Linked DNA regions of Oligoflexus sp.. The protein of the gene in region 2 interacts with the protein of the main gene of each other region in a pairwise test. Links are inferred from orthologs where the notes say so. Each region holds a gene or a part of one and is shown on either strand. Other genes may lie near its edges. The genes, in order: rfaD and VFO10_RS06295.

Region 1 (15,662 bases), on a different replicon or contig from region 2:
GAGCGCGACCGCAAACGTATTCTGATTGAACGTCAGAATTATCAGGAGCGTCAGGATTCGCTGCATCAGTCCTTGAAAGGGATCGCGGATAGAATCGAAGCGGCCCGCAGCGTCCTGAACGAACGTCAGGCCGGGCTTGATCAGGAACTGCAGATGAAGCAGGACCTGGAAGTGGACGTTCAGCGCCGCGAGGAGCAGATTCGCGAAGGCGCGCGGGAACGCGATGCCCATAAGGAAACCTATCTGCATGCGCGGGCCCGACTCGGCACCCTGGAAGAGCTGGAAGCCAGCAGCGGCGATTTGAAGTCGAGCCTGCAGCAGCTCTATCAAAAATATCCGGAAGCCAAACAATCCGTTTACGGTGTGCTGACCGACTTCATCGCCTTTGATAAGGGGATTGAAGAGTGGGCTCCGCGTGCGGTGAATGCCTTTGAACGCTGGTCCGAGCGCCTTATCATCCCATCAGGTGACGCTCTGAATGGGCTGATTCGCCTTGTGAATCAGGAGCAGCTGGCGTCCCTGCCTTTGAGTCTCGCTTCGCTTTGGAATACGGATGACCTTGGTGCCATTCGTCAGTGGGCGGAACGTTACGAGGCTGTGCCGGTCCTGGATGTTCTGAAGGTGCAGGAACCGCATCGCAGTATGCTGACTATCCTTTTGCAGCGGCTTTATTATCTGCCGTCCGTTCATTTGAACGAGGATGAACTGCGCAGCCTGCCCTATGGCCTGATCCTTTTCACCGCCCAGGGTGTTCTGGTTCATTCCCGCGACGATCTTTTGCTGAGCGGAACGCAGTCCAAGGGCAGCCTCAGCCGCAAAAATGAAATCGAAAATCTGGCCCGACAGCTGAAGGAAAGCGAAGGCAAGCTTGCCGCCGCTCAAAGTCATCTGGATGTGCTGGAGCAGCAGCAGGCGGAATCACGCGTTCGTTTGAAGGACATTACCGATCGCCTCGGCAGCCAAAACCAGGATGCCCTGGCGGCGATGTCCGAGATGCAGAATCTTTTGAATCAGGACAATCATCAGAAGGAAATCATCGAGCAGAATGATCATCGCATCAAAGACCTTGATCAGCGCGAGCATGATCTGATGCGAGAGCTGGAGCAGCTCGGTGAAACCCGGATTTCCCTGGGTCAGGAAAAGGAAACGCAGCAGGGTGAACTCGAATCCCTGCAGGATGAGGCCAGCAGCATAGCCGAACGCAAGGACGAGGTGATGCGCGTGCATCAGCAGCGGCAGCTTGAACTTGCGAAGTTTGAGACGCGCTCGCAGTCCAACCGCGAGAACCTGGAGCAGAGCCGGCAGCAGCTGCAGAAACTGCAGACGAACATCACCAAACGCTACGAGGAAAAAAATCGACTCGAAGTCGAACTGGAGCAGGCCGAAATCAATCAGGCCCACGCCACCCAGGAGATCGAGGTTTACATCCGTCGTCGCGAGGAACTCGAAGGCCAGCTGGCCGAGCGTCGCGAGCAAAGCGCCGGCGTTCTGGAAGAGCTGCGTGTGGTGGAAAGCCGCCTGCGTGAAGCGCGGGATCTGCAGATGGAGATTCAGCGCAATAAATCGAAGAAAAGCGTGGAACTTGAGCGTCTCAAGCAGGTGAGCCGCGGAATTCTGGATCAGGCCAAGGAAAAATATCAGGTTGACCTGATGACCTATGAATTCACCGAAGATCCCAACTTCGATGCGGACAAGACCAACCGCGAAATCAGCAAGTTCAGAAATCAGCTGGAAAATATGGGCGGCGTGAACATGGTTGCGGTCGAGGAATACGAGCGTATTTCCAAGCGCCATGAATTCATTGACGCGCAAAAGGAAGAGGTGCTCGGCAGTATCCTCCTCCTTCAGGAAGCGATTGATGAGATCGAAGAGACGTCAAAGGAAAAATTCCTGAGCACCTTTGAGGTCGTGAATCAGAACTTCATCGAACTCTTCCCCATCCTCTTCCCCGGTGGCGAGGCGCGTCTTGAACTGACCAGTGAAGACGCCCTGACCGCAGGTGTCGAGATCATGGTGCGAATGCCCGGGAAGAAACCGCGGAGCATGACGCTTTATTCCGGTGGTGAGAAAGCTCTGACCGCGATCTCTTTGATCTTTGCGCTTTTGAAAACCAAGCCCACACCTTTCTGCTTCCTGGACGAGGTCGATGCGCCTTTGGATGAGGCCAACGTCGGCCGCTACAACAAGGTTCTGGACGCGCTGTCCAATCGCTTCCAGTTCGTGGTCATCACCCACAACCGTCGTACGATGGAAGTCCTGGATCAGCTTTACGGCGTGACCATGCAGGAGGGTGGTGTTTCCACTGTGGTCGGCGTGGATATGAGAAAAGATCTGCCGGCGCATCTGCAGAAAGCCTTCAAGAAAGTGGAAGAAACCGCCGCCACAGGCACATGATGGGAGCCACGGATGGACCTTAAGGGCAAGATAGCTTTGGTGACAGGCTCCAATAGCGGAATCGGTTGGGCCACCGCGCGTGGCTTGGCGGCCCAAGGCGCCCAGGTGATTCTGGGCTGCCGGAATCTGCACAAAGCGGAAGACGCCCGTGAGTCCATTTTGAAGTTTCATCCCAAGGCCACGGTTGACGTCATCTCAATGGACCTTGCGAACATCATGAATATCAAAAGCGCGGCCGAAGTTTTGAAGCGGCGCTTTTCCCAGCTGGATATCCTGATCAATAACGCAGGCGTGATGAGCCTGACCCGACAGGAAACTCGCGATGGTTTTGAAATGACCTTCGGCGTCAATCATCTCGGAACCTTCACCCTCACGCAGGCGCTTCTGCCTTTGGTCAAGGCCGCACCCGAAGGCCGCATCGTGACGCTTTCTTCCAAGCTGCATTATCGCGGACACATGCATTGGGATGATCTGAATTATAGAGCGAGGCCTTATAAAGGTTGGGAGGCCTATAATCAGTCCAAGCTGGCCAATGTTCTGATGACCAAAGCCCTGGCGCGGCGTCTGCAGGGAAGTTCGGCCTCGGCCTTTGCCGTGCATCCGGGTGTGGTCGCAACGCAGCTGGGTCGTGATTATCCGGGCTGGCTGATGTCGATCGCCAAGGTTTTTATGGTGACGCCGGAAAAGGGGGCGCGGACCTCGCTTTATGTGGCGACTGAGCCGGGCCTGCAGAAGCTCAATGGAGCTTATTTTGAAGCTTCAAAAGAAAAGAAGGCCGCGCCTGAGGCTTTATCCGAAGACAATCAGGAACGACTCTGGACTTTAAGCGAAGAGCTTACGGCCTAGTGGCAACGTGAAGATCACTGTGGACTACGAAGATGAGCGTCCAGCCACGGTAGTGGACTACCTCGATGGACCGTTCGACCTGATGAAAGTCAAGAAACTGATCGAAGATTGCGTTGAAGGTATTCTCGCTTCTTGAGTAAGTAGGCCCTCCGGGAGCCATCCTCACTTTCGCGTCAAAGCTCTTATCCCAAGTGGATTTGTCCGGCTTCTGTCGACATCCCATTCATTCACAAATTATGGCTATGCCCCGGGGCTTTGGGCCCAATCCGCTCGTTCTCATGAACGAAATGGAATTGAAGGACGCCTTTGCAATGCCAGTTCAGTTTGAGTTGCCAATAGGACATATATAAGTGGCTCCAATGATCGTGCGGGCAGCTGGCTACTCTATACTGAGAGTAATAGTGTCAGTATGTTACGCCTCACTGCAATAAATACCCAGGGTTTATGTCTCAACCACCGTCTTCTTCACTTTGCTAAAGAGAGTCAAAAAATGAAGTATTCCAAGTTTGTCGTACTTTCCCTAGTCCTCGTCAGCGCCTGCGGTAAAGAGACCAAAACAAAAACCGTGGTCGTCCAGGATCCCGAGCAAAGTAAACGTATCGCCGAACTGGAAGCGGAGAATAATGCCAGCGAGACTGCGCTTGCGCAAAAAGAAGCCGATGTTAAGGCGCGTATCGAAGCGGCCGTCAGTCAAGCCACCGAAGGCCTCGTGAATAAGCAAGAGGTCGATAAACTCGTCAGCGCTGCAGTCGAAAATGCTTTGAAGGACAAGCCGAGCGAAGAGCAAATTCAAGACAGAATCAAGAAAGCTGTTGCGGAAGCGCTTAAAGACACTGTTACGCCCTCGCAAGTGGAAGAACGTATCAATGCTGCGGTTGCAGAAGCCCTAAAGAAACGTCCCAGCGACGAAGAAATCCAAAAGAGAATCAACGCTGCCGTGGAGTTGGCCACCGCTGGCCTTTCGAATCCAGAACAGGTCAAGGCCGCAGTGGATAAAGCCGTGGCCGAGGCTCTGGCCAACACAACAACTGAAGAAGGCATTCTGAAAAGAATCGCTGACGCCGTCGCCGATGCTGTCAAAGGCCTCGTTCCCGAAGCGGACGTCGCTGGACGTATCAATAAGGCTGTCGATGAAGCATTGAAAGCTCGTCCGAGCGACGAAGAAATCCAAAAGAGAATCAACGCTGCTGTGGAGTCGGCTACTGCTGGCCTTTCGAATCCAGATCAGGTCAAAGCCGCAGTGGATAAAGCCGTGGCCGCGGCCTTGGCACTTGTGCCGACGGAAGCTGAAATTCAAGAGCGTATTAAAGCTGAAATCACAGCAGCCCTGGCCGGTGCCGTCCCCGAGACCGCCGTCGTCGAGCGTATCAACAAAGCCGTTTCGGAGGCCCTGAAACAGTCTTTGCTGGCTCGTCAACTCGAAGCTGCCAAGCGATTTGTGAACCTTGTCCAAAGCCGAAAAGGTATTATACACGCTGAAAATTCCAGCGGAGCTCTGGTGCCTACGGAAGTCACTTACTCCTTCAAGCTGGATGAAAGCAAACCATGTCAGCTCACCTTGACTGAAAAAATCAAACTGAACGGTTGGTCCTACACTTACTTCCTGAAGGTCGACAAAAACTATCGCTCGGATGTTATCAGGACCGAGGAAGGAGCAACGAAAATGGCAGGTATGAACCTGTTCCTCAACGGCTGGCTTCCTAACATCGCCTTCGAGGCCAATATCGATGGTGAAGTGACCTCCGATTTCGGCAAAGGTCCGTTCCTGAGTTTCAAAGCTGCCGAAATCGACTTTGTCAACTCGCTCGATAAATCCTTCGGCCTTCTGGTCGACGAGTGCGGCCGCTAATTTCAAACAAAACGATAAAGGTGAATAGATATGCAAAACACAGTTCAAGTAAGTCGCGTTCTTTATAAGTCGATCAGCTGCCTGCTTTTGAGTTCCGCACTGCTGAGCGCCTGCCAGGATACCACGTCGACGAGTTCCCCCAGCGTGACCGAAGTCGGAGGCACGCGCAGCAAACGTCAATCGATTGGCAACTGCTGGCTCTATTCCCAGGCCAGCTGGCTGGAATCCCTTTATTTCTCGAATCATAATGCTCATGTCGACGTTTCGGAGTCTTACTGGACTTACTGGGACTGGTATACGAGGTTAACCCAGGACTCTTACGAGGAGCTGGGAACCGCGAAAGATGAGGGTGGCATCAAATCTTTTGAATTCAACACAGGCGGTTCGTGGAACCGGGCTGTCTATCTCATGTCCAACTATGGCTTTTTGAGTGAAGCCCAGTTTGGTGTGGATGACTATAAAACAGAAAAGTCGGCCCTGCAGGCCGCGGCCCTGGTCGAAGTTCAAAAGGCTCTGCTCGAAGGCGGGGAACTTTTTAAGGCCGAAGATCGCACCAAGGAAAAAGTAACCGCGTTCCTTAACAAAGTATTCAAAGTCAACATGGACGACCTGCTTCCGCAAGCCGTGAAAAACCTGCAGAATGTTGAGATCGCCAACGGCCCTGTGAAGAAAGTCCTGGTCGAAGATCCAGCCAATAGCGGCGAGAGTGCGAGCCAGGAGTATAAATTCGTTCCGAAGTCGAAGGTTAAAGTTGCTCAGGCCATACAAACGGAATGGAGAACGGTTGGCTTTCCTTCTGCCGAAGGTGTTACCACGGCCGAAGGCCTCACGCCTGAAACCATTGCAGCTCGTCGCGCGATATTCAAACGCGTGATGCGTGCCTTGAACGATCGTCAACCTGTTCTTATGAGCGTTCACGTATTCTTCAACGGTCTGAGAGCCGACCCTGCCACGCGTCGGGGAATATTCGATTACAACACCTTGAGCCAGAACCTGCCCAGCCTGCCTGCTGACCAAGGCGGTCATATGGTTTTGTTAACCGACTATACCGTGAAGAATGCTCCTGGCGTCGGCAATCTCGGACGGGGCGATAAAAGTGAGGAAGAGAAGCTTGCCGCCCTTGAAGGCGAATTGGCAACTTTCGTCAGCAAGAACAGTTGGGGTTTTGCCCGTGGTCCCAGAGGCCTCTTTGATGGCGAGTCGGACTTCACGGCTGACTACCTGACGCTGCCAGCCGAGAAAACATACGGTGAAGAGAAAGTATTCGGCTCGACTGTGAGCAGTTTCGTCCTCCCGCGCGGTTATTAATTCCCAAAGGTATACTGTCCTGGAGAAGCATCTCCAGGACACGCCTCGCCTTTTTTTGATGGAAACCTGCCCACGGGTCTTTCGAGGCCGCATATGCCGTTGTTCATGATCTCTCAGCCTCTCTAGGCCGCCGGCGCCTCCCATATAGGCATCAGCAACGTCATGCGGATCCTTGGCGATATTCCGGCCCCGGCCTTTGCCGTGCGTCCGGGTGTGGTCGCAACGCAGCTGGGTCGTGATTATCCTGGTTGGCTGATGTCGATGGCCAAGGTTTTTATGATGACGCCGGAAAATGGAGCGGGACTTCGCTTTATGTGGCGACTGAGCCGGGCAGAAAAGAAGGCCGCGGCCGAGGCGCGCTCTTACGGTCTGATCGCAAGTGGATGCCTTTTGATGACCTCAGCATAGGCTCCTTCCGCTTTGATCAATTCAATCCCTCGCTCATAATCCCTGGCTAACTCTGCGCTCTGCGGCAGGGATTTGGGAAAGACCAGATAGGCCTTGTCTTCAATATAAGCGGGACGCAACGTGATGATATCATCCTCGGCCCCTGGAAACTCGGTGCTGAGATAGTAATGCAGCACCTCCGGGACGGCCAGATAAAGATCAATGCGGCCACGCATGAGCATCTGCATGCTCTGCTGAATGGACGAGTTCTCATAGACTTTGAGACAGCCTGATTCGAGCAGAGGGCGCCGGTGAAAGGATCCGATCAGGATGCCCACTGTCGCGGGACAGAGGCTCTTCAGGCCTTTGAATGGCCCCGTTCGTGAGCCTTTGAGTGCGTGAAAATAGGAATATGTGCGCCAGGCATATTGCGGATAGATGAAATCAAGAGTCCGCTCCTCCACATAGGATGCGCCGAGCAGCGCATCGTAACGACCTTTTCGGGTCATTTCGAGGGCTCTTTTCCACGGTAAAATCACAAATTCGGTTTCGTAGCCCACCCTCTTCAAGGCTTCGCTCGTAATATCCGCCAGTAAACCATTGCGTTCCATATCGGAACTTGTGAGTGGCGCCCATTCCGTGGCGGCAATGGTCAGCTTCTGCGTTTTCGCAAAACCTTCGGGCATGAGCGTGAAGAACGCAAGTGTAAGCTTGAGCAGACGATAATACATAACGCGCCTCACCGAGTCATCCGATTGGCCCAGCGTGGAAGTTAACATGGAATTTTCGAAGTTGGCACGAAGAGAAGAGCACAAATGCATAAAGACCCGTGGGGTGCGGGTCTCTTATCATTTTCGCGAAGCGCAGAGAAGGAGTCACGGACCGACAGGACGACAGGACTTTAGCCTTCCAGTTTATCGACGATCACCTGCACGAGCTCACCGGGTTTACTGTAGAACTCGGCAAAGGAATAGGTTTCGAGGAACCATTCACTGACCGGATCGTGCTCGGCTTCACGGGTTTTTTTCACGAGCTGCGGATATGTGCTGGTCAGCTCCAGCATACGGGCGAGCACGCCAGCGGCTTCAGGCTTGGCGCTCGGATATTTTTTACGAAGATAACGAATCATCAGGCTGATCAGCACGGGATCGAGTTTTTCAGCCAGAAAATAGAGATCGTTGGTTGGCAGCGAGCCCGCCTCTAATCCATCCAACCAACGGAGACTCTCGCGAACTTGAACCTGTGCATCCATGCTTACTTCTCCTTTACAAGGGACGATAGGGGTCAATGAATTGGTTCATACCGACCGATATACTGCTGGTGTTGGGCTCAGCCAGACTCCAGGCATAATCCACGCGGAAAACCAGTCGATTGACCTGCGGAACTGCCAGCCTCAGGCCTAAGCCTGCGCTCGCTCGATCGTTCTGTTTCCAATCCGAAAGTGCATACCCAGCCGCACCATAGTCGATATAGGTGGCGGCCTGCCACCAAACGTAACGGGAGCGGTGAAATATTTTCCGCAGCTCCAGGTTACCGTAGACCGCCTTATTTCCGTACATAACACCATCGGGTAGCCCACGAACCGAATCAAAGCCACCCAGAAAAAAGAGGCTCTGATAGGAACGATCATCGCTCAATCCCAGCCATTCATGAAAGGCGAGATTCCAATCTTCGTCCCAAAGCCCGTACCAAAACAACTCCTGTTCCAGACTCGCCTGGTTTTTTTCCTCAGACCAGGTGGGTCCGGCATTCAGAAGGACGCGCAGACCCTGCAAATTCTGCTGCAGGACAGCCATATCATCATAAACCAGCCTGGCCAAGAGACGTTTCTGATTTATGGGGCGCAAATCAAAATCATCCACGCCCGGAGCAGGTTTCTCCGTTTGCCATCCCAGCTGATGCTGCTGCCTAAAATTCACACGCAGTCCGGCCTGCCAGGGACTGCGAGGATTCGAACTCAGAGGGACCAGCGCTTCGGCAACCACGGCTGTGGCGCTGCCATAAATTCGAGCAACTTCCTGATCCTCCCTATCGTATACGCTACGAATGCGGTTGTCCCGCCAGAGTTCAAGATTTAAGTAATGACGACCCCCTCGCCAGCGCGGGGCACGGATCCACATGACCCCGCCGGTCGGGGCGGAGCCATAGGTTCGGCTTTCTGCACCCATGGTCCAAAGACTGCCAAAAGAATGGGTGTCATAAATGCCGGCGACAATCAGCGGTGTTCCACCCCCAAAGGCCCCGCGAATCACAGGAATAACGGTCCATTTTTCCCTGGCATCTATTTCGAGTTGATAGGCTCCTGGGTCCTTCTCCAATTCCTTCAAATGCACGGATACATCCTGAAAGACCTGAGTCGTGAGAAGGCGGGTTTTGAGCGTGTCGATGTCCGCGCCGCTCAGATCGCAGGGACATTGAAGCCCTGCATATTCCATGAGCCAATTGATATTGGTGCGGCCCAGACCTTTGATTTCAATCTGCTGAATATGGAAGTTGCCGCCTTGCGCAAAAGCCGCAGACGAGCAACCGATCCAGCCGAGAATCAGCAGGCCATGCTTTCGGATGAAATCAAAGATAGGGATCACCCTGATTGAGATAGTGTCTGACGTAGTCGTTCACACCGTCTTCCAGACTGTAAAAGGGCTCCTGATATCCGGCCACGGAACGCAGTTTGTTCAGATCAGCTTCCGTGAAGTATTGATACTGGTTTTGCAGGCTCGAAGGCATTTCAATCCATTCGAACTTCGGCTTTTTATCGAGGGCCGCGAAGACCGCGCGACCAAGGTCGGCGAACGTCCGTGCCTGGCCGGTGCCAAGGTTATAAAGGCCCGAAGGGATGCGGCGATGTTCCTTCCAGAAATGCAGCATGACCTTCACCACGTCCTTCACATAGACGAAGTCGCGGCGCTGTTCACCGTGTTCGATGTCGGGACGATGGGATTTGAAAAGGCGCAGGCTGCTCTTGTCACGAACCTGGGGAAAGGCATGGTAGACAACGCTGGCCTGTGGACCTTTGTGATATTCCTGGGGGCCGTAGACGTTGAAATATTTGAATCCATACCAAAAGGGCGGCGTTATTTTCTGCTTCAAGGCCCAGGCGTCAAAGAGCTGTTTGCTCCAGCCGTATTTATTGATCGGGCGCAGTTCGGGAATGCGCTCGTGTTCGTCCAGGAAGGTCGATTCCTCGGCGCCATAGGTCGCGGCCGAAGAGGCATAAAGAAAGGGAATATCGCGCTGCGCGCAGTAGTCCCAAAGTTTTTTGGTGAAGAGAACGTTGTTGTTCATCAGATAATCGGCATCACGCTCGGTGGTCGATGAGCAGGCGCCAAGATGAAAGACGGCTTCGAAAAGGGGATGTCCCGCTTCATCGAGCCAGTTGAAAAGTTGATCCTTGGGAACCACGTAGTCAATACGGCGTTTTGCAAGATTCTTCCACTTGTCGCCCAAACCGAGGTGGTCTGAGACGATGATAGTGTGGTGACCTTTCTCATTGAGCGCCCAGACCAAGGCACTGCCAATGAAGCCAGCGCCGCCGGTGATCAGTATCATCCTCTAAAACCCCTTTCTACAAGGCTTTTGCCAGCAGAACGGCTCGCGTTTGCAGGCCTAAATGATCTAGTATATACCTGCCTTGGCCGGAAATCGAAACTCCTTTGGCCAATAAAAAACGGCACTCTCAAACGAGGTGCCGCTTTTTTTTATACAAGCACGGGTCGCTTACTTTTTAAACGAGCGCACGTATTTGACGACTTCCGCGATCTCGGCATCGTTGAGTGCGGCTCCCCAGGGTGCCATGGTTGGGCTCAGACCGACGGACGCGCCGCCTTCCTTGATGACCTTGGTGATATGGGCGTCATCCACGGAAGCCTGCCACTTGGCATCTGTAAAGTTCCGCGGTTTGGGATTCATAGCGAGCGCGCCTGGGCCGCTGGCCGCACCATCGTTACCGTGACAGGCTGCGCAGAACTGATTGAATTTTTCCTGTCCAACCCCGCCACTGGCTCCACCGCTGCTGGCCACAGCTTTTGGTGCGGGCACCGATCCGTCAGGATTCAGTGTCTCGATAGCCTGATTGGCATTGGTCTCTTCCTGTTTGAAGCGCTCCTGTGCGGGCCGCGGGTCATGTTGGGCGGTACAGGATTTACAAGCGCTCAAGACCATCCCAACGGCAAGGGATGAAAGAGCCAATAGGGTGCGTCTGATTTTCATGCTTTCTCCTTTTGATGCGGTCCAGGGAGCCATGTATAGCATATTCAACCGGGGCACCAAAGAAAAATACGGACGAAAACACGGCCCCAGTCGCCGGTTTTTAAGCCCTTTGGTGCGCTCGTCTACCAGTTCCAGGTCAGACGAACTTGCGCAAAAGATTGGGCGCGCTGTCGCTTATCCTGACCCGGAGCAAAGTGATAGAGTTCATATAGTCTGTCATATTTTACAAAAAAGTTTTCCAGAAAAAGACTGAATCCGCTTTCATTGATATAGCCGATCCCGAAGGTGTCTTCACGCAGGCGAAGGCGGTCGTGATCGGTCCCCGCATCCAGGCAGCGGCCGTCGCGGCCCAGACCCTGGCAGGCACGCGCCCGGGCACCGGCTCTGAGTTTGACATCAAGGTCCTGGTGATGGAAAGCGAGCAGGTATTCCGCTAGAATCAAATAGGAAGCGCTGAAGGCGAGCGTGCGCTTTTCAATCTCGCTTCTCATGCCCCAGTGCTCGGCGAGAATTTCCGTAAGATCGAAGGGACCTTCCGAAGGATCAACCGCCGTGACATCCGCCGGTGTCTTGGGGCCGCGGATCAGGTTTTTTTGCAGCCCGATCGCGGCACGCAGACCACGGGCTTTGCGATGCTGTCCCGTGAGGATAAGAGAAAGCGCCTGGCGCTCATTTTTGAATCCTTCGCGGGCTTTCGCTCTTTGATCACGCGGGAGCCAGTAAAAGCTCTCCTCTTCCATGCTGTCGGGATCCATGGAATAAGCCCCTTGCCATTCGAGTCCCTCACTTATTTCGCGTCTGAGCATCAGAGCCAGATAGGCTTTATGATCACGATCCTTGAAGCGTTCGCCTTCACCGAGTCCTGCAATCAGAGTCCAGGAATTCGCGGGACGCTCCGTATCGATCACGCTCATGCGCAAAGCCGTCTGATTCCAGCCGCTATCCTGAAGAGCATGCGCAAAACTCAAACCGCTGGCATCGGGAATCAGTGTGGCGGCATTCCAGTTTTCGAGGCTCACTTCGACCGCATCACTGGCCCTGAAACGCAAAGCATAGCGATCAAACCAGGTGCGACGCGGCGGTAACCTTTGATCCAAACGATCATAGGTATCCTCCCACGTTGGTTTTTCAACAAGTCCCGGATCCCAGGCCAGCTGCAGCGAAAGCCGCTCGCTCAGGAAGGTCCGCAGTCCGAATTGAAAATGATTGAGTCGTGGGCATTTGGTACCACAGGTGACCTCGCCTTCCACGAAGAGACGTCGGGGTTCGGAGGCGTCTTCGGTTTGAGCATAAGCTGCGGTTCCCAGCATGCCCGTCACGAGCATGACTCCCGACGTCAGTCTTCTGACAAATGATGAGTACAATTTTTGACTCCCCGTCACGCTCTTGACTCCTGTCGTCAGGGCTCTGACGCCTTGCTTTGGTTCAATCCCCAAAAGAATCGACTTTATCCTATGACTATCGCAAACGCTCCGCAAGCGCTTGCTTTTGCAAGGATGCACGCAGCTTTTTACAGCTTCTCGTAAAAATTGGACGCGTCGAAGCCTTGGCACATCTCTTGTAATCCTGACCCTGGCTCAACAGGAGTATTTATGGCAGAAGAAGGCAAAAAAGAAGAGAAAGAAAAAAAAGAAGGTGAAGCCCCTGCCGAGGAAAATCCTGAGCAGGAGGCGAAGAAGCGCAAGAAGAAGCTTCTGATCTTCGCGATTCTCGGCGTTTTGCTGATCGGTGGAGCAGGCGCGGGTGCCTTCATGTTCCTGAGCGGAGGCAAAAAAGCCGACGAGCATGAAATTACGGCCAAAGGCACCGCGGGAAAAGCGGATGAACACGGCGGCGAGAAAAAAGAAGAAGGCAAAAAAGCCGACGCGCCCGCCGAAGATAAAAAAGAAGAAGGCAAAGGTGAAGAGAAGAAAGCTGAAGGAGCCGGAGAGCATAAGGAAGGTGAAAAGGCCGCTGAAGGGCAGGCTGAAGGCGAAAAGAAAGCCGACGGCACGGCAGCGGACAAAAAGGACGCCAAGCCCCAGCTTGATATTGATTTCGGCGACACCTATAAAATGGCTGGATTTAACATCAACCTCGGCAACGCCCTGGAAAACCGCTATGTGCGGCTCGAGATTTCCCTTGAGTATAAAGGCGGCGATGCAACCAAGCAGGAAATTGAAAAACGCATGCCCCAGCTCCGCGATGCCATCATCGGCATCCTGCAGCGGAAAACGCGAGAGTTCCTTCTGGCGCCGGATGGCAAGGAAGCGCTCCGCAAAGAGATCCTGACCCGGATCAATCGTTATATGAAGACCAAGGTCGAAGCGGTTTACATCACGGATATGTTGATCGAGTGAATGAGCGGTTCCCTTTGATCGAATCACGAGGAGTGGCTGATGAGTCAGGTACTGTCCCAGAGCGAAGTCGATGCCCTTTTATCCGCGGTCTCGGATAATCGCGTCGACTCCGATGATGATGGCGGCCCTGAGGGCCTACAGAGCGGCGTCGTCCAGTATGATCTGGCCAACCAGGACAGGATCATCCGTGGTCGTATGCCCACGCTCGACATCATTCACGACCGCTTCATCCGCCTTTTCCGGGTGACGCTGTCCAACGCCCTGCGGAAAATGGCCAACCTCAGCGTGAACTCGACAGGTCCGCTGAAGTTCTCGGAGTTCATGAACTCCTTGCCTTTGCCTTCCTGTCTGAACATTCTGCGCCTCGATCCTCTGCGCGGCGCGGCCGTGATGGTGATCGAATCGAAACTGCTCTATGCGCTGGTCGACAGTTTCTTCGGCGGCAACGATGTGCCTTACACCAAAATCGAAGGCAAGGACTTTACCCAGATCGAAATCAAGATCGCCCGTCGCGTGGTCCTTTCCGCGATCGACGATCTGGAAAAAGCCTGGGAACCCGTCTATCCCCTGAAGATCGGTTATAGCCGTACTGAAATCAACCCGCAGTTCGTCGCCGTCGTGCCGCCTTCGGACGTTGTGATCGCCACGACCTTTGACGTCGAACTCGAAAAGGTTTCGGGAACGATCAAGATCGTGATTCCTTATTCCACGCTGGAACCGATCAAATCCAAACTCTCGGTCGGTTTCCAGAGTGAGCAGCTCGAAGTCGACTTCATCTGGATCAACCGGGTGAAGGAGCAGATCATGCAGACCACGGCGAACATCGTCGTGAAGCTGGGGGAAGCGAACATTCAGGTGCGTGACCTCATGAACCTGGAAGTCGGCGACATCATACAACTCGATACTGATGCCACCATGCCGCTCAACGTGATGGTCGAGGGCATTCCCAAATTTAAAGGCATCCCTGGTCTTTTGCGCGGCAATCGCGCGATCCGTATCACTGAATCCATGTTTGAAAGCTGAGGAGTCTCGCGATGGCTGATGATTTAAATCCGGAAGATTTTGGTTTAGGTGGTGATTTGGACGACGCCCTTGCGGCCGCTGCTGGCGGTGACGACGGTGGTGGTAAAGGCGGTGGGGACAAGGACGAAAATATCGTCATGACTCCCGAGGACTCGCGCCTCGCCCGTACGGACTTTTCGAAGCTGAAGATGATCCTCGATGTCCCGCTGAAAGTTTCGGTGGAACTCGGCCGCACCAAGATGCTGGTGAACGATCTTCTGCAGCTTGGTCAGGGTTCGGTGATCGAACTCGACAAGATCGCAGGGGAGCCCATGGAGATTCTGATCAACGATAAGCTCGTGGCCATGGGTGAAGTCGTGGTGGTGAACGAAAAATTCGGTGTGCGTTTGACCGACGTCGTGTCGCAGTTTGGTCTGGGTGATATGAGTCATAACGCCTGATAGAGAGGGCTTTCGCATGTTGCGGTTCTTTGCTGTGGTCTTATTGATGTTTGGTACGCGTCTTTACTCGCAGGAAACTCCGGCGAGCCCGACGCTGATGATGATGGGTCCCATCGATGGCGAATCGGATCAAAAATCATCCATCATCACCGTGCGCTATGATAGCAAACCAGGCTTCCCCAAACCCAAGGTGGAAGCCATGGGAAGCTTCATCCAGGTGACTCTGCCCAACACCATGGTGCCTAAGCCAGGGCAGTTCGTCGAGGCCAACAGTCCCTATATTCGCAAGTTCGCCGCGTTCCAGCTCGATGAGCAGACGGCGGGTTTGCGTCTCTTCGTAACCAAGGAAGCTGCGCACCTCGTCGGCGCTGTGACCACGGATATCCTGGAAAATCGCGTCGTCGTCATGCTCGATCATGCCGAAGCGGAAAAGCAGCTGCTGGCGCATTTTGATGGCGTTCCTGTCACGGGTGGTCCGACGGCGGAAGAGGTGGTGCAGAAAACGGAAGTGCGCAGCGATATTCCTGATCCAGCCAAAACCCAGGTGGTGGCCAAGGAAGCCCCTGCAAAAGCACAGGCAGCGGCTCCTGCTGCGGCAGCGGCCCCTTCCTGGAGTGATGGTCTTCAGGAAAAGCTGGTGATGGTGACCATTTTCATGGCGGTGATGCTGGCGCTGATGATCGGTATGAAGAGCTGGCGCCGCGTGATGACCAAAATGCCCGGCGCTCCCGTCCAGGATTATTCGCTGAAAACTCTGGCCACGCATGCTGTGGGTCCCAAGCAGAAACTCACCGTCGTGCAGGTCGGCCAGGAGCAGATTCTGCTCGGAGTGTCCCCGGACAATATCAATTTTCTGACCTCGCTGAA
Region 2 (15,704 bases):
TGGCCACGTGGAATGCCGCGCAGCTTCTGAAGGCTGAGGATAGACTCGGGTCCCTCGAAAAGGGCAAGCTTGCCGACATCGTCGCTGTTGAAGGGAACCCGCTGCAGGACATCAGCCTTCTGACAAAAATTTCTTTCGTAATGAAAGATGGCGAAGTCGTGCGGCATGGGGCCCGTGATCAACGGCTCAGTGCGCGTTAAGGTATCATGCCATCCCATCATTGCGAATGGCCGAGATATGGCCGGTTTCCTCCAAAACAGCGAGCCGGACCTGCTTCGGAGAATCCACGCCCATGCGCCTTAACGCGGCGAGCAGTTCATCCTCCGTCAGTCCCTCGTCCTCCAAAGCCTCGGGCAGTATCCGTCCCTGCCGAATCAAAGGCCGAGGCTGTTCGCGGAACAGGCGACGGAAGGCAGGGAAACGCTGGCAGAGCCGAGCCTGCACCACATGAAGGCTGAAAACGGTCAAAATAAAAACCGCCGAGTTCCACTTGCCCTCGCCGAGGGTCAGATTCTGCAGAACCACACCCAGCGAAATCAAAATAATCAGGTCAATCGTCGTGGTCTGCCCCGCCAGCCGCTTGCCGGCCATGCGCACGATGAGGATTAATCCGAAATAATAAAGACACGATAAGCCGATCTGCTGCCAAACATCTGAACTGGTCAAGGGAGCCTCCGGAGTCTGTTCCGTCCTCAGCTCTGCAATGTATTTGCCAGGATCGTGTTATTTTAAGGAAGTCTGTGATCCGATTCATCCAGGAGCCTTTATGTCAGCCCAGTATCCCGCTCTCATCGCATTACCCATGCCGATTCTTACGCCACGCCTTGTCCTTCGCCCGCCCCAGGCCGGGGATGGACCGGCCTATTATGCCGCCATCAATGCCTCACGCGAGCATCTGCGCCGCTTTTTGCCTTGGGTTGACGCGTCCCATTTAACTCAGGAAGACAGCGAAAACATGGCTCGCCTCTGCCACGCGAAATACCTGGCGCGCACCGATATCGTGCTGCCATTCTTTGATCGAAAAACGCAGCAGCTGTGCGGAAGTTCGGGCATGCATCGCATGGACTGGTCGGTCCCTTCCTTTGAAATCGGCTACTGGGTCCATAAGGACCATGAAGGCCAAGGTCTGGTCACAGAGGCGGTGCATGCCGTCACTCGCTATGCCTTTGAGCAGCTGCAGGCCAGTCGGGTCGAGATTCGCTGTGAAAGAGATAACACACGGAGTCGCGCCGTGGCCGAGCGCCTGGGATTTGAGCGGGATGGGATACTCCGCCATGACCGCCGCAACAGTCAGAGTGGGGAGTTGACCGACACTTGGGTCTACTCCCGGCTGAATATGGCAGGATTACCCGACCTGGAGGTGTCCTGGTAAAGCACCCTTGGGCGCTGCCTGGCCGCATTCTTGCAAAAGCTCTTCGGCCCAGCGTTTTACGATACTGCGCAAGGAGGTTTTGCAATGCGCTTGAAACCAACCAGACAGGACGGCGAGAGATGGATAATTGTCATTGGCGGCGGCTTTGCCGGGATGAAGGCGGCCCTGGAGCTGGCCAATCAACCGAAAGTGCGGGTGCTCCTGCTTGATAAGAACAACCACCATCTCTTTCAGCCGCTTTTGTATCAGGTCGCCACAGCCGGTCTGAATCCCTCGGATATTGCCGTTCCGATTCGGGCTCAATTCTCGGACGCGGCCAACGTTGAAGTGCACCTGGGCAAAGTCAAGGCCGTGCATCTGGATGAAAAGTATGTGGTCACTGAAAATCACGAAATCGAATACGATGATCTGATCATTGCCACCGGCACGCAGCATAATTATTTCGGACATCCTGAATGGGAAGCCTTTGCTCCCGGTTTGAAGACGCTGGAGCAGGCCACCGAAATCCGCCGGCGGGTCCTTTCCGCGTTTGAATTGGCGGAAAACACCTTTGATCCCGCCCTGCAAAAAGAACTTTTGACCTTTGTCGTGGTCGGCGGTGGACCGACCGGCGTGGAGATGGCCGGTGCGATCGCGGACATTGCGCGCACAGTTTTGGTGAAGGATTTCAAACATATCAACCCGGCCCAGGCCCATGTGGTTTTGGTCGAGGCCGCGCCTAAAATCATGAACTCCTTTGATGAAAAACTGGCCGAAAGAGCCAAAAAAGATCTTGAGGACATGGGCGTGGAAGTTCGCACCTCATCCATGGTGCAGAACATCAATGCCGAAGGCGTCCAGATCGGCGATCAGCTCATTCGCGCCCGCACTGTGATCTGGGGCGCGGGGGTAAAGGCGGCGCCTTTGCAATTCATCCCGGAAATTCCTTTGGATAAGGCCGGACGCGTGAAGGTGAACAAGGATCTTTCGATTCCGAATTACCCGAACGTTTTTGTAGTCGGTGATATGGCGTCTTTGGAAATAGCTCCAGGTCAATTCCTGCCGGGGCTTGCTCCTGCTGCCATGCAGGCCGGACGTCACGCCGCAAAGAATATTCTGCGGACAATGGCCGGCAAAGCACGCGAGGATTTTGTTTACAATGACAAAGGACAGATGGCCACGATCGGCAAACACCGTGCGATCGCTCAAGCCGGTCGCCTGAAGATGACCGGTTTCATTGCCTGGCTTGCCTGGCTTTTCGTTCACGTCTTTTATCTCGTCACATTCCGCAATCGCCTTTCCGTCATGGCGCAATGGGCCTGGAGCTATACCTTCTCCAAGCGCGGCGCTCGCCTGATCACACAAAGGGAATGGAAACTCAGCACCTGATTCACCGGAAGCATTCGCAATGCGACAAGGGCTGTCCCTTGTCGCCTTCATTAGTCTTAATGACATAACTGAAATTCCGCGCACTTGAACTCGGTCTGCTTTTTGCAACGATCCGGGCAAGTCCGCTTCTGGACGCTTGTTCATGGGAGTAAAAGCGATGCAAAAGCTTTCCTTTTGGATCCTGATCGGTTTGATTTTGCCGCTGCCCGCCTGTCTTTCCACCATCATGGGAACCAAGGATTCACGCAGCGAGGCCTATAAGATTCCAGAGCCTGGTGCCGACTGGGAACCGATTGATCCCGGCGAGGCTGATCGCGCCTATCGCAATCGCCTGGATCAGGCCATCCTGAATGTCAGTTCGGTCTGTGGTGAAGCTCGCTATAAACCTTTGGAAGAACTCTCGACCGACATCCTGAAGCAGCTGCCGGAACATGAGGTCGTCGATGCTCCCAAAAGCGCTATGGTCGGCGGTCATCCGGCTTTGATCACGGAAGCGCGCGGGCAGGTGGATGGAAAACCTTTGAATGTTCGCATCGGTGTGGTGCGGACGGATACCTGTCTCTATGATTTCATCCTGGCCGGCCCCAAGCTCGATTCCAGCAGCCGTATGGCCTTTGACCGCTCGCTCCAAGGTTTCCAGGAAAGAGCCGCTCGATGACAAAAAGATCGCATGGCGTACCGCTCTTTCTTTATCATGTGGGAACTCCTCTGGCCCATGCGGCTGAAGTCGTTGCCGACTTCCTTTATATGGCCAAGGACGTTCTGATCAGTGTCCCGAAGGCCCTCAAATCACCGGGCGTGATCATCGAACGCTTTCAATCCCTCGTAATCAGCTCGTGGTTTCTGGTCGTGATCACCTCCTTTGCCACGGGTGCAGCCATGGCTCTTCAGTTCGGTCAGGGCATGTCCCGCTTCGGCGGCAAACTCTATGTGCCGAACATCATCGCCTTTGCCATCGTGCGGGCGCTTGGTCCGGTGTTCGCCTGTCTGATGGTGGCTGCGCGTTCCGGGGGTGGCGTGGCGGCTGAACTGGGATCCATGAAGATCACCCAGCAGATAGACGCCCTCAGGGCCCTGGGCACAAAGCCCGAGGAAAAGCTGGTGGCGCCGATCGTCATCGCCTTGGTCTGCGGCATGCCCTTTCTTACGTTCCTGGCCGATATCGCCGGCATTGCCGGTGGGCTATTGGTTTCCATCAGCAGCCTTGGGATCGCGCCTTCGCTTTATATTGAAAAGACCATGAATGCCGTACCCTTCGATGATCTTCTGTTCAGTCTTGCCAAGACTTCGATCTTCGGCGGCGTCATCGGCCTTATCTCGTGTTTCATGGGCATGCGTACGCAGACCGGAACGTCCGGGATCGGTATTGCCACCACCACGGCCATCGTTGTTGCGAATATATTTGTCCTGGTGGGCGATTTTTTCATCACCAAGTTGCAATGGATGCTGCAATGGTAGAGAACGCAGGGACAACCCTGCTTTCCATTCGAGGCCTTGAAACGCGTTTTGGTTCCAAAGTGATTCATAGCGGACTCGACCTTGACGTCAAGGCCGGGGAAATCCTGGTCCTCTTCGGCGGCTCCGGCACGGGGAAGAGCACGCTTCTGAGAGCCATCATCGGTCTTGATGCTCCGGCTGCCGGGTCCATTTTTCTGGATGGCGAGGACATCACGCAGTTCGATGAAAGCGCGTGGCGGGAAGTACGGAAAAAGGTCGGCTACTCCTTTCAGAATGGGGCTCTGTTCGATAGTCTGACCGTCGCGGAAAATCTGGAATATCCCCTGCGGGAATTGACAGACATGCCTCCTGACGAAAGGCAGAAGGCGATTCATGACATGCTCGAACGCATCGGGATGCCGGATATCGCCCAACTTTATCCTTCTGAATTGAGCGGTGGGATGCAAAAACGCGTGGGCATGGCCCGCGCTTTGATGCTGAATCCGGCGCTTATTCTCTATGATGAACCCACGGCGGGACTGGATCCGGCCAACATCAAAAAAATTTCGGGCCTCATGCTGGATCGCAAGGCCCATGGACAGACCGGTATTCTGGTGACTCACGATGTACCCTGCGCTTTGGCTGTCGGGGATCGCATTGCCTTTTTGCATGAAGGCAGGATTGCCGTGATTCAGGATCGTGCCGCGATCGACCGGGAACCGGACGAACGCATTGAGGCTTATATCAAGGGAGACGTCGAGTGAAAGTGGCAAGCGTAAGAACCAAAATCAAGCTGGGTGTTTTTGTCATTTGCGTGGCAGCGGTCGCGGGACTGACCCTTCTCCTCGCAGGCGACAACGTCAATCTCTTTAAAAAATCCCGGAAATATCAGGCTCATTTCACCAATACCTCGGGCCTGATCGAAGGCGCTCCCGTGCGCATCGGTGGGGTGGAAGTCGGTCACGTTTCGAATATCAAAATCGAATCACCGAACGGGGCCTTGGCCATCGTCGCCATCCTGAGCGTCGACAGCCCCTATTATGATCTGATCAGCCCGAGCGCCTCGGTGGCCCTGGAAACCCAGGGTCTTTTGGGGGATAAATTCGTCTCGCTCTATCCCGGGAACACGGCAGGAACGAACAACCTGCCTGAAGGTTCGGTGATTGCGACCCGTGAAGCGGATAACCTTGCCAAGATGGTCGAGAAGTCATCTGTGATCATGGATCAGGTCAGCAACACGACGAAAAAAATCGACGAATTCGCCGCCGGCCTTCCCGATGCTCAAATCGTCGGAACTGCCGCCGAGGACGTTACGGTTTCCACCCGCGCCCTGCGGCAGATCATGACGCGCATGGCCGCCGAGGATTCGATGTTCGCCATGCTGAATGATCCCGCCTCCAAACGCATGCTGCGCAATAGCCTTGCGAGCATGGAAAGCGCCACCGCTCATTTGGATTCAGTGGCGAAGAAAATAGATGCCGGCCAGGGTACCCTTGGGGCCTTGGTGAATGACCGCAGCATGTATGAGGACATGCGTTCCATCCTGGGACGCATAGATCGCGGCAAGATCGCCCGGCGGGTCTTCATCGAAGCGGCCGAGCAGGACGGCAAGGACAAGGAAAATCCTCGTTGAGGCGTCAGGCGGCGTGAAGCGTCACGCCGATCTCGTAGCAGCGCTCGAAGATTTCACTCATTTGATCATTGCTCATATAAAGCGGCGTTCCCTTCGGCCTTGGCAGGACGATACGCCGATGATAGGTTTTTTTGTCCAACACCGGCAGCCGGCCGAAATCATAAGAAATCATCCATTTTTCCGTGGTTTCCAGCTTCGATGTGAAGTTATTGGTCACAAAGCCACCATCGATGCAGCCATCGAAATGCGGCACGAAGTTGGTGAGGAAGGGAATGGTCGAGGACTTGATGATGACTTTATAGGCCAGGTCGGAAGGATGGGCGAGGATATCCTCCATCACGAAGCTGCGGCTTTTCAGGCTCACATAGCCGACGAAGAAATGCCGGAGCCCGATGCTCGCGAAACTCTCGGGATTGGCAATGAAAGGTTGCACAAGAGTCCGCAGTGTTTCGCCTTGCATATCGTAAGGCGGAAGAAAACGCTTCAAGGGTTTACTGATAAGGAAATCGCGGGCCGTTTGAAACCATTGCAGCGAGCGCATTGCATCGCTGCTGCTGTAGGTGAGATACGCTGCATGACTTCCCGAGGAGACAGAGCACACCACATCAGGAACAAGACGCCGTTCTCGCAAACCGCATAAAAAACCGGTTAAACCGATTCCCCAAAGACCGCCTCCTGGCAAGGAAAATTCCAGCATATGTTCACCTCCTGCACATTGAGCCTTCCTTGAAAGCAGACGATATCTCCTATCGTCATAACGTAAGCAATGCGAATTCAATGCCACGCTTTACAAATAAAAAAAGGAAGCCTTCCGGCTTCCCCTCTCAATGTCGCTATTTCAAAACCCGTTCACGTTCGCTGCGCACGATGAATGAGGCGCAGCAGAAGCAGCAAAACTATCGCACCGATGAAGGCCACGAAAATAGTTCCGGCCAGCCCACCGAAAGGGGCTCCGACTCCGAGCTCACGGAAAAGAAAACCGCCGATGAAGGCACCGACGATACCGATCACTATATCACCGAGTACTCCGTATCCTCCGCCGACGACAGCGGATGCGAGCCAGCCCGCAATCAAACCAATAACAGCCCAAATCAAAATCGTTTCCAAACCCATATATGTCCCCTTTACGCAGGTTACCGTGATACCATCACAATCCCATTTCGTTCTTTGCAAGAGTTTTGCCAGGCTCGGGGGTCATGCGGGGTCAGAGGAAGCCCGTTCCGTTCAGAGCGGCTTCATGGGCAGGAATGGATTTCAGCCAGCCCGTGAGGGAAAGGCGCTGGCGCTTCGGGGCCCGGACTTCATGCGGAAAGCGCTGGCTATCGAAGAGGACGAGGGTACCGAAAGCGGGTGAAACAATTTTGAGAATGCGGTCCTCATCCTCGGGGTCATAGATCACCAGCTCACCTCCGTCCTGGCTTTGCCAATCCTTGTTCAGGAAAAAGACCAGCGACAGACGGCGGCCGTTGTCGTTTTGAAAGCGATCGCGGTGCTTTTGATAAAATGCACCCGCCTCGTAAACTGCAAAGTGGCACTCAAAAGCATTGATGGAAAGATAAAGCCCCTGATTGACCGCACGGCTCCAGCTGCGAACGAGTTCGAACCAGGCCGCCACTGCCGGCTGGGGATCGCTGGGGTCCAGCCAATGAATGCGATCACTGCGAATGGTTTGCGCTTCGTGCTTCTGATGACCTTTGCCGATCTGGGCCGGAGTCGAAGCGCCTTCAGCATAGCGCCTTCGCCATTCCTGCAGCAGAGCTTCCGTCTGCGCCGGGGGCAAGGCGTCGGGAATCACGGCATAGCCGTCGATCGCCAGCTGATCCAGAGTCTCCGAACGCTCGGCAAAGGTCTTTCTCATCAGTAAGGCCAAGGGAAGTTGGAATAGTCCTGCTTACGCTTTTCCAAAAAGGCCCGACGGCCTTCTTCAGCCTCGTCGGTACCATAGGCAAGGCGGGTAGCTTCCCCGGCGAAGAGCTGCTGACCGACAAGGCCGTCGTCGATCATGTTGAAACCAAACTTCAGCATGCGAATGGCCGTTGGTGATTTGCTGTTGATCTCACCAGCCCATTCCAGAGCCACGTCTTCCAACTGCTCATGCGGCACGACCTTGTTCACCATGCCCATGGCCATGGCTTCCTCGGCGCTGTAGTTGGCACCCAGGAAAAAGATTTCGCGCGCTCTTTTCTGTCCGACCATGCGGGCCAGATATGCCGAACCAAAAGCACCGTCGAAGCTGGCGACGTCCGCATCGGTCTGTTTGAAGATGGCATGTTCGCGACTGGCAAGGGTCAGATCGCAGACGACATGAAGACTGTGACCACCACCTACGGCCCAGCCCGGTACGACGGCGATCACGACCTTGGGCATGAAACGGATCAATCGCTGCACTTCAAGAATATGCAGGCGACCGAGGCGGGTCGGGGCCGCTGCATTATCTTCATACTGATAACCGTCCTTGCCGCGAATGCGCTGATCCCCACCGGAACAGAAGGCCCAGCCCCCATCCTTCGGTGATGGACCATTCCCGGTGAGCAGCACCGTGCCAACGTCAGCGCTGCAGCGTGCATGATCCAATGCGGTATAAAGTTCATCCACTGTTTTCGGACGGAAGGCATTGCGCACTTCAGGTCGGTTGAAGGCGACCCGAACAGTTCCCTGCCCTATGGCCCGGTGGTAAGTGATATCGGAAAAATCAAAGCCAGGAACTTTTTCCCAGCTGGCGGCGCGAAAAAGTGGAGAAACCATGACGTACCTCATGTTGAGCCGAATCAGGCCTCTTTTATTCAACAGTTCACGCCAGGGGGTCAAACACAATCAGTCGAATTGCACGCAGAGTAGGCTGAGTGCTCCGTGCTCCATCCCCTGAATGGGAAATCGAACATCCTGCAGTCCCTGCCATGCTGCACCCAGAGCGACAAGAAGCGGGGCATAATGATCATTGGTCGGATGGTTCTTGCGGAAAAGGGGCTGGATAAAGCGCGGCTCCACCAGAGCGTCCTTGTCCCGAGCCAGAAGACGTTCCTGCAGCCAGCGATCGAAGTCAGTCACCCACTCTGGCGCATCCGTCCGTCCCTCCTCGAAGGCCCCGAGGTTATGGGTGGCGGCGCCAGTCCCGATGATCAGAAAACCCTCGCGACGCAAAACGGCGAGTCTCTCTCCGATTTCAAAAAAGCGTGGGAACTTATCCTTAAGCCTTAAAGCCAGCGGCAGTATGGGAAAGGCAGCATCCGGATACATATGCATGAGGGGCACCCAGGCCCCGTGGTCCAGGCCTCGCTCCACTTCATCCAATGGACCGATGCAGGCCTGCACCCGCGCTCTTTGCTCGGGTGAAAAACCATGGGCCTTATACTGAATCTTTTTCAGCTCCTCGCCAAAGCCGGCAAAGTCATGAATTGTCGGCAAGGGATCGGAGCAGGAGATTTGCATCGCGTGTTCCCACCAGTGGGCGGAAATCACGATGATGCCTTCCGGGGCCGGCAGGGCCTTGGCCCAGGCGCGGAAGTGCGCGGCCTGATTGTGATCGAGAGCCTTGCTGGGAGCGCCGTGAGAGACGAAGAGAACGGGCATGCGAGAAGCGTCAGACATGGCGTTGCGCCCCCTTAGCCGGAATTCGAATGCTGCTGATTGGTGCGCGCACTGGAAATGATGGCCTGACAGAGTTTGTCATAGTCGACAGGCTTATTGAGAAGATCACGGGCACCAAGTCTCCGCGCTTCTTCCAGACTGATTTCGGAATAGCCGCTCACCAAAAAAACCATGGGTTTGCGTTTGGTCATGCTGCTGATCCGGGTCAGCAATTCGACGCCACTACCATTGGGCATGCGCACATCACTGACAACGACATCAAAATCATTCTTGCAGATCAACTGAAAAGCGGCATCGCCGCTTTCCGCCTCGAGTACTTGAAAACCCTTATCGATTAATATAAACGCGACCAGTTCACGCAACACCGGCTCGTCATCCACTACCAGCACCGAAATTGGATTTTCGTTCATTTGTAACACCCATGAGACTTTCGCAGGCCTTAGGTCCTTATAATACAGAAGGCCCCGGGTTCCCTCAGCTTTTTTTTACTCTTTGGGAGTTCTTCACAAAAGGCGCACGGCAGCCTATGCTCTGCGGCCTTATCCCTCAGCAAATATAGCCGATACCAATCATTATCGTGGCCAGTATCCAGGACATGAGAGTGTTGCCTTCATTGCCCATCAAATACAGCAAAAATCGACTTCGCGTCGTCTGGAGCGTCAGTCTTTTGCTCAGCTGGTCACTGCAATTCTTCGTCGGATCTGCGAGCTGGGCTTATGGGAGTTTTCTGGTATGGGCTCTGACCGCCGGATATATCTGGGACAGAAAAGCGCCCTTCCTGACGGTGGGCATCTTTTGTGTCATGTCCGCCTCCCTCTCATGGGAGGTCCTGTCCATGAATCCCTGGCGCTCCATCCCATCCGGCTTTGGCCTTGCCGTGCTCCTGGTTTTTCTGAGCAGCCTCGTCAGCACGCTGCACTTTATGCTGCATCGGGAACAAGAAAGGATCCGTGAACTGCAGGACGGGCTTTTGCAGATCGCGCGCTACCATGTCTGGGGTCGCATGACCGTGGGGCTGGGTCATGAGCTGCGCAATCAGATTGCCATTGTCACAGGCTATCTCGATCAGATGAAAGAAGATGACCTGTCCGCGGCGCAGCGGCGCAAGATCGAACGCAGTCTTCTTGCCAATGACAGAATGCTGAAGCTTCTGACCCAGCTGAGCCTTCTGACCCGGGACTCCAGGCATGAGCCGCTGCAGTCGCTCAGCCTGCCGGAAGTGCTCCAGGATGCTCTGCAGTTCGTGGAGCGTCCTCTGGAGTATCACAGCATCCACGTACGCGTCCCTGCCCTTTCCGACCTTCCGAACGCCCTTGGGCATCCAACGCTGATGCAGACTCTCTTCATGCATTTCATCCTGCATAGCGTCGATCGCTTCAAGGACCAGGATGGAAACGGGAAAGAGATCAGCTTGGACCTTGAACCGGAGGGTGACGGCCTGCGCCTTCGCTACCGCGATAACGCGAAGCATGGCAAGCCCTGGGCTTATGCCGACAGGACCCTGGCGGAACAAATGCTTCAGCGCGTGGGAGCCTCGCTTCAGGACAGCGCGGAATCACCCGAGGGATGGCAGCTGACCGCCTTCTTCAAGACGCTTGACTCGCCGCCTGATTCAAACGCGACAGCAGAAGCAGAATATAGCTGATATCCAGCGGCTTTTGCGCCACGCAGTGCAGATCGTTATTCAGAAGTTTCTTCAAGGGTTCCACCAGTTGAGGCTGGGAACTCAGGACGATGAAAACGCCGCGATGCGTTTTGAGTCGGGCCAGATCTTTCTTGGCTTCATCGAGCGTTAAATTATCGACATCAAAAACTATGGGATAAACTCCATTCAGCGCCTGCCGCACCAGAAGGTCGATGTCTCCGCCTGTGATCACGGTGAAATTAAGGGCTTCAAAAAGCGTCTGATAACGCTTCCTCGTCCCGATATCGCGCGAGACGATGACGAGCGATTCCTTGACCAGATCCTTCTTCAGGTTCTGCCCGGATTTCAGATAGGCGCGGGTCATGTCGGTGACGGTCAGCATACCGAGTATATCTTTTTCATGGACCGAACCATCATTCACAGGGAAGTGGCGCAGATGTTTCTGAAAGAACATCTCGCGCACATCCTCTTCAAGATGGGAAAGGCGGGCAAAGGCCACGGGCCGGGTCATGAACGCGGCGACGCTGGCATGAAGCTTCTCCTGCTTTTCGAGCAGCGTGAACTTCTGGACGATATCGCGCTCCGTGACGATGCCAACGACATGGCGATCGTGATTGAGCACGAGGATGCTGCTGATATTCTGGTCGCGCATGGTGGCCACGACATCGGTCATCGTCTGTTCGGCTTCGACGAATACCAGACGGCGCTTGATGAGTTCTTTCATGGGTGAGGCCCTCCTCTCCCTTCCATTGTCAAGGGACCGGGGGAGAGCCGTCAATGGCCTTAGCTGCGAAGATCACGGAAAAGGGGCGTTGCTTCCGGGGCGAGACTAGGCGGATTGATAACAAAACGCCGAATTTCCCGCTCGGGAAGGGGGATGGCCCGCGACTGGTTCAGGACCTGAAAGAATTCCTCTTTACGGAGGCGTGGAAGCGAGGCCTTCTGTTCGGGACTCATCTCTTTCAAGGCGCCCTTCAGATAATAAAGAGCCTGAAGCTGAAGGATGCGGCCTTTCTTCTGGACGGCCGTCTGGTAAGCGAGGCCACGCTCGCGGTCGGAGGCATTGTGATAGCAGCCGACCCACTGGCGCGAGCAGCGCTGATAGATATGCTCTCCGAATTTTTCCAGCAGATATTCAACCTGGGCACTGGGGGACAGCATCCGGATGGGGTCTTTGCCAAAGCCGTCATGGTGCCAGCTCCAGTTGAACTGCATGGCACCAATATCAACGCTGGCAGCCTTTTCGGGGTTACGGCGGGATTTCTTCTGCAGATCTTTAAGAAAGTCGATGGCGGCCGGGCCTCGATAAACGCGTCCGCCTTCTGTTGCATTGTCCCTTGCGATGACAAAACGGAAACTTGATTCCTGATTGACGATCTGCCAGATGATATCGGGATTCGTTGTCTGGCAGGCCGCGTAGGCCAGCTCTTCCAGGTAGGGGCGCTCCCCATTGGAAAGGATGCTGGGGTTGACTTTCGCAGCGGTTTCCTGAAAGACCGTTTCGCAGTTTTGTCCGGCGTGAGCAGCCGCATACAAGATTACGCTGAGGGTGAAAGGACCCATTTGTGACAAGCCTCTTCAAGTGGTTCGAGAGCCTTGCTGCAAAAGCCATGCACGGGACGGCCTTTGTATCAAAGCAATGACTTGACAGACACATTTGACTGTGAAGTCGACACTGTTGTCGCCCCCTATTCGGGGGTGGGCTGAATATTACGTCGATTACGCGAAAAATGGAAGACCAGGAATCATGCAGAGTCGAATTGCCCGATTTCAGGCTCAAGCAGAATCGCTCCAGGGCTCGTCCAAAGCCTTGTCCAGAGCCTCACCCCAACGCACAAGAAGAAAAGTGACATCATCGCTTGGCTTGTGTTCTTTCCAAACATGAAAGGCTTCTTCCAGAATCTGGCGTCTTAAATCATGAGGAGATCGTGAGTTCTCCAGAATTTTTTCGAGCGTTCTGAGATTCATCTTTTCGCCCTGCGGCCCTACATTTTCGAGGAGTCCGTCGGTGAAGAGGAAAAGCGCATCGCCTTTTTCAAGTTGGAAGCTGCGCGGTTTCCAGTTGCCATCGGTGCGATGCCCAAGAGGACTGCCTGCGGCTTTCAGGCCACTGATTCGATTCCGACCGAGCAGAAGGCCGGGCTGGTGTCCGGCGCTGATCATCGTTCCCGCGCCGGTTTTGGTGTCGATACCAATGAACACCATCGTCATGAGTCGATCGACTTTCGCGCCGGTCTCCAAGACGGTTTGATTCGTTGCTTTGACCAGGGTCATGAGAGTCTCTTCCAGGCTCAGCTTCACGCTCGCTGAACGGAAGGCATAAAGCGTGGAGTACAAAGAACCTGCAGCGGTCCCGGTAATCAAGGACGACGGGACGCCATGACCGGTGACGTCACCCACGAAAAGGTAGAGTCGGCCCTGCTCCTCATCCTCGAAGAAACCGAACCAGTCGCCGCCGCTGATTTCCGCGGAACGATAATAGTGCGATATCGCGTAATGCGGACTTATGGATTGATTCGGCAGCAAGGCGCTCTGCACCTGCCGCACCTCGCGGAATGAAGCCTCCAGTGAACTGGCCTTGGAGGAAAGTTCAATGCGCCCGGCGGTGATCTGCGCGAGCAATTCGAGAACTTCTATTTTCTGCCCGTTGAAGGCATGCGACATCTGTCGATGTTCAAGATAAAGCACTCCCAGGAGCTCATAGGCATCCCGATCACCCGTGATGATCGGCAGGCAGACGATAGCCCTGACGCCGGTTTTGATGATGTAAAGCTCTTTTTCAAGCCCCGGAAGCATGCTCTGCGCGACATGAGCGTCGTCGATCACCAGCTTGCTTCTGGTGCGTTCGATATAACCGATCACCGGCCAACAGACGCTTGAGGAATCCTGAATAGCATCCGGGCTTTTAACGTCGACCTGACCATCCTGAAAGGTGGCAATCACGTTCCAGCGGTGCGATACGCCATCGCGGGTGAGCAATTGACCGGTCTGCGCTCCGGAAAGTTGCGACGCATAGGCGATCACTTTCTTGAAGAGCAGGCGATCGTCCGATTCACGGGCGATGTCCGCGATCGCGGTGCGGAAGGAGGTCAGCTCGTTGCCGCCGGTGCTGACCAGATCCTCGATGGGAGCCATGGGCGAAGTCAGCGCCACGCGCCCTAAAAGGGCCTGGGCCTTGCGTACCCCGCCCCATTCCGCATAAAGGCGCAGGGCCAAACCCAGCCAATGATCAGCGCTTTCCTGAAGCCGCATCGACTTACAGAGAAAGCCGAGCTGCTCGGCCGCCAGAGCCTCTTCAAAACCAAAGCCCGAGGCGCGCGCGGCCAGCATCGCCTCATGAAGAAGACGCATGGCGTCCTCGGATTTTTCATGCAGAAGGGCCCATTCGGCTTCCAAGATGAAGACTCGATGCTGCACATTGCACGGCACCTGGCCCATGAAGCGCCGCAGCTGCCGCAGATTTTTTTTCGCCTTCCGCTCCAGCCGCCGCTTGTCCAGGCCCTCCGTCCCGGCCGCCAGACGCAGGCTCGCCAGCGCCCCATAGAACAGGACCGTCGTCAGCCCCCACGATCCCAGCACCGCTTCCCTGAGTTTCAGGGCTTCATCGGCATAATGGGCCGCGACCGTCCATTCATCAGCATAGAAGGCCAGCATGAGCTTGGCAGAATGATAGTAGAATGCGCAGTCCTGAACGGTATGCAGGAAATTGCTGTAGTCGTCTTCATTGAAAGCTGAACCTTTCAAGGATAAACCGTCCTGGGTTTCCCCAAGCAGGACCGCCGCGGCCTCGACGAACACGCTGCGATGCGGAATCAGGTGCTCCTGGTGCAGTTCATCCAGAAGGCGCGCGTATTTTCGCATCTCATCCTGAAAGATTTTCAGGGGCCGACCCGATTGAAAACTATAAATGGCATAAAGGTTGAAGGAGTGAGTGGCGAACTCGTAATCGCCGCAGTCAAGGGCCTTTTGAAAGTTACCCAGGAGCGATTGAATACTGCGCCCGATCGGTTCGAGCCAGGGCCTTATAAAGCCTTGGTAGAGGAGTTCCACGCGACAGCGGGTGCTGGAACTGCCGACGCTGCGGGCTTTTTCCCGCGCGACGGCCGAGAGATCCGCGGCATAGGAGATACGACCTGTCAGCGCCAGAAGTATGAGACTGAAACTCTGACAAATCACGGGCATTTCTGCGGTCGTGCCTTTTTCGTGCGCCATCAGAATGCCTTTGCAGACAAAGAGTGGCGCCAGGAAGGGTTCCACCAGATAGGAGGCTGATGACAAACGCTGGCTTAAACGAAAGGCGGCATCCATTTTCGCATCGACCGTCGGGCCCTTTTGCATGATGGTTTCCATCACATGGCGCGGATCGCCGAGCCGGATGACTTTGAGCAGCTCCCGCATGAGTTGGGCACGGCCAACGAATTCGGGAACGGCGAGGCCCAGCTCAAAAATGACCCGCTTGCCATAGAGGATGCCCTGAAAGATGTTGCGACGGAGCAGGTCTTCGACCATGAGCTCCTGGCAGGTAAAGGCGTCCAGAGGATTGCGCGCGTTATCGACGACCTCGCGGACGGCGGCATCCAGCTCGTCACGGAGTTCATACATGAAGGCGGCCGCTGCCTTTTCTGTGAGCAGGTCCACGCAAAGCTGATAGTGCTTTTCCC

Evidence for each region.
Region 1: the proteins of VFO10_RS06295 (region 2) and rfaD interact in binary tests that used the Escherichia coli proteins (3 or more experiments, as listed by UniProt). The link is inferred for Oligoflexus sp. from one-to-one orthologs.

What each region holds. Positions count from the first base shown.
Region 1 is NZ_DASTAT010000140.1:67,987-83,648, forward strand. Bases 8,344-11,288 are described here. They hold rfaD (ADP-glyceromanno-heptose 6-epimerase), read right to left. Parts: upstream 10,334-11,288; coding sequence 9,353-10,333; downstream 8,344-9,352. Other genes in these bases: VFO10_RS29350 (BamA/TamA family outer membrane protein), read right to left, coding at 8,344-9,369; VFO10_RS29360 (cytochrome c), read right to left, coding at 10,502-10,993; VFO10_RS29365 (hypothetical protein), read right to left, coding at 11,116-11,288. Also shown: chromosome segregation protein SMC, read left to right, coding at 1-2,394; VFO10_RS29320 (SDR family oxidoreductase), read left to right, coding at 2,407-3,240; VFO10_RS29325 (hypothetical protein), read left to right, coding at 3,650-5,089; VFO10_RS29330 (hypothetical protein), read left to right, coding at 5,120-6,397; VFO10_RS29335 (hypothetical protein), read left to right, coding at 6,560-6,805; VFO10_RS29340 (substrate-binding periplasmic protein), read right to left, coding at 6,760-7,515; VFO10_RS29345 (hypothetical protein), read right to left, coding at 7,686-8,036; more of VFO10_RS29350, read right to left, coding at 8,050-8,343; more of VFO10_RS29365, read right to left, coding at 11,289-12,357; VFO10_RS29370 (flagellar basal body-associated FliL family protein), read left to right, coding at 12,586-13,332; flagellar motor switch protein FliM, read left to right, coding at 13,372-14,355; flagellar motor switch protein FliN, read left to right, coding at 14,367-14,795; VFO10_RS29385 (flagellar biosynthetic protein FliO), read left to right, coding at 14,812-15,662. UniProt on the Escherichia coli protein: Catalyzes the interconversion between ADP-D-glycero-beta-D-manno-heptose and ADP-L-glycero-beta-D-manno-heptose via an epimerization at carbon 6 of the heptose.
Region 2 is NZ_DASTAT010000028.1:17,027-32,730, forward strand. Bases 6,612-9,598 are described here. They hold VFO10_RS06295 (1,4-dihydroxy-2-naphthoyl-CoA synthase), read right to left. Parts: upstream 8,556-9,598; coding sequence 7,668-8,555; downstream 6,612-7,667. Other genes in these bases: VFO10_RS06285 (GlsB/YeaQ/YmgE family stress response membrane protein), read right to left, coding at 6,660-6,923; VFO10_RS06290 (2OG-Fe(II) oxygenase), read right to left, coding at 7,015-7,668; VFO10_RS06300 (class III extradiol ring-cleavage dioxygenase), read right to left, coding at 8,625-9,398; VFO10_RS06305 (response regulator), read right to left, coding at 9,413-9,598. Also shown: VFO10_RS06240 (amidohydrolase family protein), read left to right, coding at 1-200; VFO10_RS06245 (DUF421 domain-containing protein), read right to left, coding at 205-666; VFO10_RS06250 (GNAT family N-acetyltransferase), read left to right, coding at 767-1,372; VFO10_RS06255 (NAD(P)/FAD-dependent oxidoreductase), read left to right, coding at 1,457-2,740; VFO10_RS06260 (hypothetical protein), read left to right, coding at 2,898-3,398; VFO10_RS06265 (ABC transporter permease), read left to right, coding at 3,395-4,198; VFO10_RS06270 (ABC transporter ATP-binding protein), read left to right, coding at 4,192-4,941; VFO10_RS06275 (MlaD family protein), read left to right, coding at 4,938-5,810; VFO10_RS06280 (patatin-like phospholipase family protein), read right to left, coding at 5,815-6,507; more of VFO10_RS06305, read right to left, coding at 9,599-9,808; VFO10_RS06310 (hypothetical protein), read left to right, coding at 10,000-11,043; VFO10_RS06315 (cyclic nucleotide-binding/CBS domain-containing protein), read right to left, coding at 10,985-11,767; VFO10_RS06320 (hypothetical protein), read right to left, coding at 11,827-12,606; VFO10_RS06325 (SpoIIE family protein phosphatase), read right to left, coding at 12,820-15,704. UniProt on the Escherichia coli protein: Converts o-succinylbenzoyl-CoA (OSB-CoA) to 1,4-dihydroxy-2-naphthoyl-CoA (DHNA-CoA).